3 regions of the Candidatus Symbiopectobacterium sp. NZEC135 genome follow, and region 2 is predicted to be linked to each of the others. Evidence: predicted binding sites of a transcription regulator. Region 2 holds the regulator's gene; each other region holds the start of a gene.
The links. Region 2 encodes ArgR, which controls arginine synthesis, uptake and breakdown. Its sites were predicted from a motif close to ANTGAATAAAAATACANT; they were not measured.

Region 1 (3,281 bases), on a different contig from region 2:
GGATTCATCCAACTGCGTTACTATGGTCATGCCGCCATCGGCCAGGCACAGCCCCACCGCGTTGATGGCGTGTTTCTTCGCCCAAGCCAGCAGCGTTTTATTGGCTGAACCCGCCAGCGCACCGGTGATGATGTCGATCTGATCGGCCGGTGTCACGCGCAGCCCGTTTTTCTTCACCACGGGTAACGCCAGTTTTTTCATCAGGTCATCCACCAGGCAGCCGCCGCCGTGCACAATGACCAGCGGACGCTGGTATTGCTCACGATAGGCAACCAGCGCCGTAAACAGACGCTCCAGCGCTTCTTCGCTGTCCAGTAACACACCGCCCAGTTTGATAATTAACGGATTCATCGCTTTCGTGCCTCAGGATTATGTCAGAGCAAAGATTGGGTTTCAGGGAAACCAAAACGAATATTCAGGCACTGTACAGCTTGAGCCGCCGCGCCTTTAAGCAGGTTGTCTTCCGTGGCGACCACAATCAGGTGCTCATCCTGTACGGAGAAACCGATATCGCAAAACGGCAAGCCGACAACCGATTTTAACGCCGGAACGCCTTTATCGTAGAGGCGCACCAGCGGTTTGTCGTGATAGGCATTGTGGTAGGCTTCCGCCACATCCTGCGCGCTGACACCCGGTTTCAGGCGGCAGGTAATGGTCGCCAGAATCCCACGCGCGAAATTTCCCAGATGCGGCGTGAAGATCACGGGGATGCCCAGATGGGTCGCAATTTCAGGTTGGTGACGGTGATTGAACACGCCATAGGGTTGCAGGCTCACTTCACAGAAGCTGCTGGTGAGTGACGCTTTACGTCCGGCGCCGCTCACGCCGCTGACCGCATTGATAACCGGCCATTGGTCGGTGTTGAGTAATTGTGCATCCACCAAGGGCTTCAGTGCCAGCTGTGACGCCGTCGGGTAACAACCGGGGACGGCAATCAGCTGCGCGTGCTTGACGCGCTCCGCCTGAAACTCGGCCAAGCCATAAACTGCCTGCGCCAGCCAGTCAGCATGTTGATGCTCGAAACCGTAGTAACGGCGATAAAATTCAGCATCCTGCACGCGAAACGCGCCGGAGAGATCGAACACCACGCAGCCCGCAGCCAGAAACACCGGCGCAAGATCGTGGCTCACTTTGTGGTCGGTCGCCAGAAACACCACATCGATGCCTTTGGCGGCTTCGGCGGCATCCGTCAGCGCCTGTACCGGCAAATCGATGATGCCTTTCAGTTGAGGGTGCAGGTCAGAAATGCGTTTGCCCGCATCAACGCTCTGCGCGGATACCGCAAGTGCGGTAAGGTTCATCTGAGGGTGACGATTCAGATAGAGTGCAAGTTCAGCGCCAGTATAACCACTTGCGCCAACAATCAACGTATTCAGCATGGGATCTGCATACCTTCCACTAAAATGATGTAAACAAACAGTGTCGTTAAAACAGGGTATCTACAAAACGCCAAACCCGCTAACGGTATTCGACCGTTGCAGGTGTAGACTATCAGGTAATGTCTCATTCAAGGGTTAGAAACAGTTTCCTTTCGCTACGCGTTATTGTATTTTTATTCAAAATAAATGCATGAATATTGATACTATCCTAACATAAGGCTGTCAACAGTGAAGATGAATTTACCCCCATTTATTGAGCTGTATCGGGCGTTGATCGCGACGCCTTCCATCAGCGCCACCGATCAGGCGCTCGATCAGAGCAATGAAGCATTAATCAATCTGCTCGCCGGGTGGTTTGCCGATTTAGGCTTTCACGTTGAGGTACAGCCCGTGCCCGGTACGCGGCATAAATTCAATCTGCTGGCACGCATCGGCCAAGGTCAGGGTGGCTTGCTGTTGGCCGGGCATACCGATACGGTGCCGTTTGATGATGGCCGTTGGACGCGCGACCCCTTTACCCTGACAGAACACGATAACAAGCTTTACGGGCTGGGCACTGCGGATATGAAAGGCTTCTTCGCCTTTATTCTGGATGCACTGCGCGATATCGACCCGGCAACGCTAGCCAAACCGATTTACGTGCTAGCGACCGCCGATGAAGAGACCACCATGGCGGGTGCCAAATATTTCTCTGAATCCACGCAGATACGCCCGGACTGCGCCATCATCGGCGAACCAACGTCACTGCAACCGATTCGCGCCCACAAAGGCCATATGTCAAACGCCGTGCGAATTCAGGGACAATCCGGCCATTCGAGCGATCCGTCGCGCGGCGTAAACGCCATCGAACTGATGCACGATGCCATCTCCCACCTGATGGTGTTGCGCAATACGCTGCAAACCCGTTATCACAACGCCGCGTTCCATATCCCCTATCCGACCATGAACTTCGGCCATATCCACGGTGGCGATGCGGCCAACCGCATTTGTGCCTGCTGTGAGTTGCATATGGATATCCGCCCGCTTCCGGGATTGACGTTAAACGATTTGAACGGTCTGGTGACGGAAGCGTTGGCACCGGTCAGTGAGCGCTGGCCGGGACGCGTCAGCGTCAGCGAGCTGCATCCGCCGATCCCCGGCTATGAGTGCCCGGTGGATCACGCGTTGGTGGGTGTGATTGAGAAATTGCTGGGCGTGCCAACGGACGTGGTGAACTACTGCACCGAAGCACCGTTTATCCAGACGCTGTGCCCGACGCTGGTGCTCGGCCCCGGTTCGATTGAACAGGCCCATCAGCCGGATGAATACATCGACACCGCCTTCATTGCTCCGACGCATAAATTGATCACCCAGATGGTGCAACATTTCTGCCGGTAAACGCGAAACCAGGGGCGTAATAAGCGCCCCTAATCTGCGCACGGATGTAATTAAATTTCACCGATTGCCAATCCCACACAAAAGCAGGTACAACAACAGGGGGGTAAAACGGGCAGGGTGATAAAACAACCAATCGTCAATTGACGAATCCCGCCGGGCGTGGCTAGATGAAGGTAGCGTTTTGCGTCTTTCTATGAAACAAACTTACAAAAAATAGAGATGGGTCAGGGTAAATATGAACGAACAATATTCCGCGATGCGAAGTAATGTGAGCATGCTGGGTAAACTTCTTGGTGACACCATCAAGGATGCATTAGGAGAGAGTATTCTTGATAAGGTCGAGACGATCCGTAAGCTGTCAAAGTCGTCCCGCGCAGGCAATGAGAAGCATCGTCAGGAGCTGTTGAACACGCTGCAAAATCTCTCCAATGAGGAGTTACTCCCGGTCGCACGCGCCTTCAGCCAGTTTCTTAATCTGACCAACACCGCAGAGCAATATCACTCTATTTCGCCACACGGTGAAGC
Region 2 (3,281 bases):
GCTGGCGGCAGTCTCACGAGAAGCAGGATTAAGTTCCTCCACCCTGGCTAATGCGATATCACGCCCCTGGCCTAAAGGTGAATGGCTTATCGCAGAGGCAATCAACATTCACCCTGCTGAAATCTGGCCCAGCCGTTACTACGATCCGAAAAGTAACATGCTGATTGATAGGAAAAAACTTATCAGGCCTGACGATCCCCACCCAAAATCCTGACATAAAAAAGCCGGAGCACCTTCTCTCCGGCTTATCACAATCGGGCATAAAAATACTGATTAACCGCGTGCTGAGCCACTCACAAAGGATTCGCCCAATTCGATATCCTGTCTCAGGGTGCCCAGCATGTTATCCAGAGCCTGTTTTTCAAACGGGCTCAGTGCACCAATCGCTTTACGTTCAACGATGCCAGATTTGCCCAGCAACAGCGGCTGTGCGAAGAAACGGGCATGCTCGCCATCGCCTTCCACATACGCACATTCCACTACGCCGTCGTCACCTTGCAGAGCGCGTACCAGAGAGAGCCCAAAACGTGCCGCCGCCTGACCCATGGAGAGGGTTGCCGAGCCTCCACCGGCCTTGGCTTCCACCACTTCCGTGCCCGCATTCTGGATACGCTTGGTCAGATCCGCCACTTCCTGTTCGCTGAACGTTACGCCAGGAATTTGCGACAGCAGAGGAAGGATTGTCACACCAGAGTGCCCGCCAATCACAGGAACTTCAACCTCTTGTGGCAGCTTGCCTTTCAGTTCCGCCACAAAGGTGTTGGAGCGGATAATATCCAGCGTCGTTACGCCAAACAGCTTATTCTTGTCGTACACACCGGCTTTTTTCAGTACGTCCGCGGCAATCGCCACCGTGGTGTTAACCGGGTTGGTAATGATACCAATGCAGGCCTTCGGGCTGGTGCGGGCAATCTGTTCAACCAGATTGCGCACAATCCCCGCATTCACATTGAACAGGTCGGAGCGGTCCATGCCGGGTTTGCGAGCGACACCGGCCGAAATCAGAACGATGTCCGCACCGACCAGCGCAGGCGTAGCGTCTTCACCGCAAAAGCCTTTGATAGATACTGCTGTAGGGATATGGCTCAGATCAACGGCGACGCCCGGTGTTACCGGAGCAATGTCATAAAGAGATAATTCTGAACCTGAAGGAAGCTGGGTTTTGAGCAGGAGCGCGAGAGCCTGACCGATACCGCCTGCTGCTCCGAGAACTGCAACTTTCATCCTAAACTCCTTATTATCGTAAAAGTAAAAATGCCGTGAATTTGTGCAATAAATCACCAGACATGAATAAAATCAGGAGGTTTAAACGGCTTACCGAACGGATGTCGACCATGCCGAGACCTCGCTATCAGGTCATGAAAAAGAAAAAACTATGTCATTAATAATAAATCAAAATCTGCCGAGTGATTTGTAAGGTAAGTAAAGTTATAAGTAAGTGAGTAAATAATGTAGCGCGCATCACGTTCAGTACGATGGCGGCTACATTACACCGAACCCAAGCCAGTAAACAACCTCATTTTGATAACATTTGATTTACTTTTATGTGACTAAGCACGCATTTTTTTTTCATCACTTACGTCATTTAAACATTTTAGCGCAATTATCGTACTGCTCAATGCCAAGTCACTTCTTTAAGCGTCCATATTGCATAAAAATTCACCCAACTGCATAATGCACGCATCAACGATCACAACACACGGTGCAGAATGCGTAACTCCACGAAACAGGAAGATTTGGTCAAGGCGTTCAAGGCGCTGTTAAAGGAAGAGAAGTTTAGTTCTCAAAGCGAGATCGTGTTGGCATTACAAGACGACGGTTTTGAAAATATAAACCAATCAAAAGTATCACGTATGCTGACCAAGTTTGGCGCAGTGCGCACGCGCAATGCCAAAATGGAGATGGTCTATTGCCTGCCAGCAGAACTGGGTGTGCCCACGACCACCAGCCCACTGAAAAACCTGGTGCTGGATGTCGATTATAACGATGCGGTTGTGGTTATTCACACAAGCCCAGGCGCTGCGCAATTGATCGCTCGGTTACTGGATTCACTGGGGAAATCAGAAGGGATTCTGGGCACCATTGCCGGGGATGACACCATTTTCACCACGCCAGCACGCGGCTTTAGCGTCAAACAGTTGTTCGACGCCATTTTGGCGCTGTTCGAACAGGAACTGTAGTCACCCACCAGGGTTGCTGACGCAGTGACGCACGCCAGATGAGGGTATCTGGCGTGCGTTGGATCAAACGGCAGGCAGCTCCGCCAATGGCCAACGTGGACGCACGCTCACGCCCAGTTCTTGAGTTTCATTGTGTAACAGCCTCACACTGCCCGCATAGGCAATCATCGCGCCGTTATCGGTGCAAAACTCAGGCCGCGCATAAAACACTGCCCCGCCCCGTTTGGCCATGATCTCTGTCAGGCGAGCGCGCAGTGTGCGGTTGGCACTGACGCCACCGGCCATCACCAGACGTTTAAATCCGGTCTCGTCCAACGCTCGGCGACATTTTATCGCTAACGTATCAACCACCGCATCTTCGAACGCGCGCGCAATATCAGCACGGGTTTGATCATCATTGCCATTGGCGCGAATGGTATTGGCAGCAAAGGTTTTCAAACCGGAAAAGCTAAAATCGAGCCCTTGCCTGTCAGTCATCGGGCGAGGAAAGGTAAAACGTGCGGCATCGCCATCCTGAGCCAGTTTGGACAACATCGGGCCTCCTGGGTAGTCCAGTCCCAACAGCTTTGCCGTTTTATCAAAGGCTTCACCGGCTGCATCGTCAACAGACTCTCCCAGCAAGCGATATTCACCGATGCCAGTGACGCTGATTAACTGCGTGTGACCGCCAGAGACCAATAGCGCCACGAAGGGAAATTCCGGCGGATTATCTTCCAGCATCGGGGCCAGTAAATGCCCTTCCATGTGGTGAACCGGAACCGCCGGCACACCCCAGGCAAATGCCAACGCGCGCCCGACCGTCGCACCGACCAGCAGTGCGCCCACCAGCCCAGGGCCGGCGGTGTAGGCCACACCATCGATGTCCGATGCGGCAAGTCCCGCCTCTTTCAGGGCAGCCTGAATAAGAGGAACTGTTTTACGCACGTGATCGCGTGAGGCCAGTTCCGGCACGACACCGCCATAATCAGCATGTAGTTTTACTTGGCTGTACAGTTGGTTAGCCAATAACCCGGCATCCGTGTCATAAATCGCCACCCCGGTTTCATCACAGGAGGTTTCAATACCCAATATGCGCATCGTTCTACCTAACGTTCGTTGCCA
Region 3 (3,281 bases), on a different contig from region 2:
ACCATATCATCGTAGTTATATTGCGGGAATTGCGTGCGCAAACCGTCGGAGGGTTTGGAAGATTTTCCCGATCCGATACTTTCGGGAATGATAATAAAGTGTTTCGTCACATCCAGCGGTTGGCCTGGCCCAAACAGCTCACCACCAAATCCGTCCGCCAGCAGTGCGCTCACCGGTTGGTTGGTGCCGTGCAGCAGCAGCACCGCAGGCTTACTGCGATCACCCAACGTGTAATAGTGCAGGCGGAGGTCGTTACGCGTTTCACCGGTGTGAAAACGAAACTCAGCAGGCCACCAGTTGCCCTCCTGAGGCTGCAAGGATTGTGCGTGAGCGAGGGGAGATAAAAACAGTAAAAACAGGCTAATCCAGCCAGACAACATGCGATGGGCCATACTACTCGTCATCCATAAGGGTAAATGGATTTCAATAATAATGTGTCCTAGGTCACATCCCAATATGGATTGCAGACTAACCATTAAATAACAATAATATATTGTCATAAGGTAAATTTCTGGCGCATCCTACACAATTGGCTAATAATCATCACGTTATGATTAAACAACGTGCAAAATGACCATATCCGTACAATAACTGTGTCTAATTCATTAGACAAGAAAAAATGAGCGGACAAAAAATCAACATAAGGGATTGGATGGTGGTGAGGCTGCGCGGGGCCAACGCCTGTTAATCCGGTATTGCACAAAAACCCCGTTCAATGCTATTACAGCGTAAGAAAATGTAATTAGCCCCTATCAGTAAGAGTAAGCATCATGACAATCGCCCTTTCCCTTTCTTTGCGGATGCGCCCCATTACCGCACAGGACAACGCTGCCATTGCGGCAGTGATCCGCCGTGTGTCTGCGGAATTTGGCCTGACGGCAGATAAGGGATATACCGTTTCTGACCCCAACCTGGATAACCTGTTTCAGTTGTATAATCAGCCGAATAGCGCTTATTGGGTCATTGAATACGACGGCGAAGTGGTCGGCGGCGGCGGTATCGCGCCCTTGCAGGACGGAGAGGCTGACGTGTGTGAACTGCAAAAGATGTACTTTTTACCGGTATTACGCGGCAAGGGACTCGCGCGCCAACTGGCGCTGCAAGCGCTCGATTTCGCTCGCCAGAAGGGATTCCGGCGCTGTTATCTGGAAACCACCAGCACATTGACACAGGCGATTGTGCTGTATCGCAAACTGGGGTTTGAACACATCCCGCACGCGATGGGCAACACCGGCCATGGTGACTGTGAAGTCACCATGCTCAAGCACCTGTAAAACGGCATGCCGAATATCCCTTCGGCATGCCCGTGATGCCCAGAGGGATTAATGACGTTTGCCGTCATCGTCCTCATCATAAAAATCGTCGTCTTCGCCTTCTTCACCCTCTTCGCCGTCTTCACCATCCGGATCTTCGAAGTAGGTGCCCCACCCGTCGTAATTAACATTGTGGTGGGCAGCCAGCGCCATTAACTGCTCGACCTGCTCATCGATAAGCTCGGCGTTGAGCGCCACTTCACTAATGGCATCGCAGCACATCAGCAGTTTGCCCTCTTCCACTTCCAGCTCTTCCGCATCCGTCACTTCGTAGCCCATTTTAAAGGCATCAACAGCGACCTTTTCCAACGCGTCGAAGTTTTCCGCCGAAAAGTGGTGTTCGATAGTGTACAGCGCATCCGGATCGCTGCCATCATCCAGCAGTTCTTCGATGATCAGGCGCGTTTCTTCCCGTTGTTCGTCCAATAAATCGCGGTTTGCCATGTGTCTGTCCCCCGTTAATCTCTACGTTATTACCGTATTCTCCCACACCCCCGACGCCCTCTCCACCATAAAGTTTGACGCCGCCCCTTGAAATTGAATAATTACACATATAAAGTGAATTTTAATTCAACCAACAGCGTTGAGCCACATGGAGATAACTACAATGAACTCGTTTCACCAGCGTCACTTCTTAAGATTAATGGATTTTTCCCCGGCTGAGATCGGTACACTGTTAACCTTATCTGCCCAACTGAAAGCCGACAAAAAGAACGGCACCGAAAAACGCCACCTGCAAAATAAAAATATCGCACTCATCTTCGAAAAAGATTCGACCCGTACTCGTTGCTCTTTCGAAGTTGCTGCATACGATCAGGGAGCGCGCGTCACGTATCTCGGCCCGAGCGGCAGCCAGATCGGCCATAAAGAGTCGATGAAGGATACCGCCCGCGTACTGGGCAGAATTTATGATGGCATTCAATACCGTGGTTACGGCCAGGCGTTGGTGGAAACGCTGGCGGAGCACGCCGGTGTACCGGTATGGAATGGGCTGACCAACGAGTTCCACCCCACACAGTTGCTGGCGGATTTGCTGACCATGCAAGAGCACCTGCCTGAGCGCGCGTTGCGCGACATGACGCTGGTCTACGCAGGCGATGCGCGTAACAACATGGGTAATACCATGCTGGAAGCCGCTGCCTTGACCGGTTTGGATCTGCGGCTGGTCGCCCCCAAGGGCTGCTGGCCCGATGCCAACCTGGTGGCCGAATGCCGCGCTGCTGCCGAGCTGACAGGTGGAAAAATCACGCTGACGGAAGATATCGCCGCAGGCGTGGCCGGTGCGGATTTCATCTACACCGATGTGTGGGTTTCCATGGGAGAAGCCAAAGAGGTGTGGCAGGAGCGGATTGCGCTGTTAAAACCCTATCAGGTCAATATGGCAATGCTCGCCGCCACCGGTAACCCGCAGGTGAAATTTCTGCACTGCCTGCCCGCGTTCCATGACGATCAAACCACTATCGGCAAGCAGATGGCCGAGCAGTACGGTTTGCACGGCGGCATGGAAGTCACCGATGAGGTGTTTGAATCGGCGCACAGCATTGTGTTCGATCAAGCAGAAAACCGCATGCACACCATTAAAGCGGTGATGGTTGCCACGCTCGGTCAGGAATAAGGGCTCTACTCCGCGCCATGCTCAGCGCCTGGCGACGGAGTCTCGGATAACCAAACGTCCTTGATGTTGGCAAGGCGGTGTCGGCATGGCATCGCCTTGTGACGCCGCCACCAGACGGCCTATCGCATCCTGAATCATGGCAGCAATCGGCACATGCACCGTCGTTAAGGCGGGAGAAAAGTAGCGCCCAATCAGCATGTCATCGAACCCCGCTAACGACATATCCTGCGGCACCCGCATTCCGGCATCGAGAAACACCTTCGCCGCGCCAATCGCCATATCATCGTTGGCCGCCAGCACGCAGGTAACATCCACATTACGCGCCAGCAGCGTTTGGGCGGCGCGATAGCCGC

Region 1: the regulator ArgR is predicted to act here: its motif matches at 1,544-1,561, upstream of argC (N-acetyl-gamma-glutamyl-phosphate reductase).
Region 3: the regulator ArgR is predicted to act here: its motif matches at 1,871-1,888, upstream of argF (ornithine carbamoyltransferase).

The regions. Positions count from the first base shown of each region.
Region 1 is NZ_JAGFPF010000033.1:19,989-23,269, reverse strand. Features, by position in the region: gene argB (acetylglutamate kinase) at 1-351, opposite strand, end outside; gene argC (N-acetyl-gamma-glutamyl-phosphate reductase) at 375-1,379, opposite strand; gene argE (acetylornithine deacetylase) at 1,608-2,756, shown strand; gene ppc (phosphoenolpyruvate carboxylase) at 2,992-3,281, shown strand, end outside.
Region 2 is NZ_JAGFPF010000020.1:5,336-8,616, reverse strand. Features, by position in the region: gene J5224_RS12080 (helix-turn-helix domain-containing protein) at 1-214, shown strand, start outside; gene mdh (malate dehydrogenase) at 274-1,224, opposite strand; gene argR (transcriptional regulator ArgR) at 1,710-2,180, shown strand; gene tsaD (tRNA (adenosine(37)-N6)-threonylcarbamoyltransferase complex transferase subunit TsaD) at 2,244-3,257, opposite strand.
Region 3 is NZ_JAGFPF010000049.1:12,691-15,971, forward strand. Features, by position in the region: gene J5224_RS18585 (alpha/beta fold hydrolase) at 1-392, opposite strand, end outside; gene J5224_RS18590 (GNAT family N-acetyltransferase) at 771-1,274, shown strand; gene rraB (ribonuclease E inhibitor RraB) at 1,323-1,757, opposite strand; gene argF (ornithine carbamoyltransferase) at 1,921-2,928, shown strand; gene J5224_RS18605 (LacI family DNA-binding transcriptional regulator) at 2,950-3,281, opposite strand, start outside.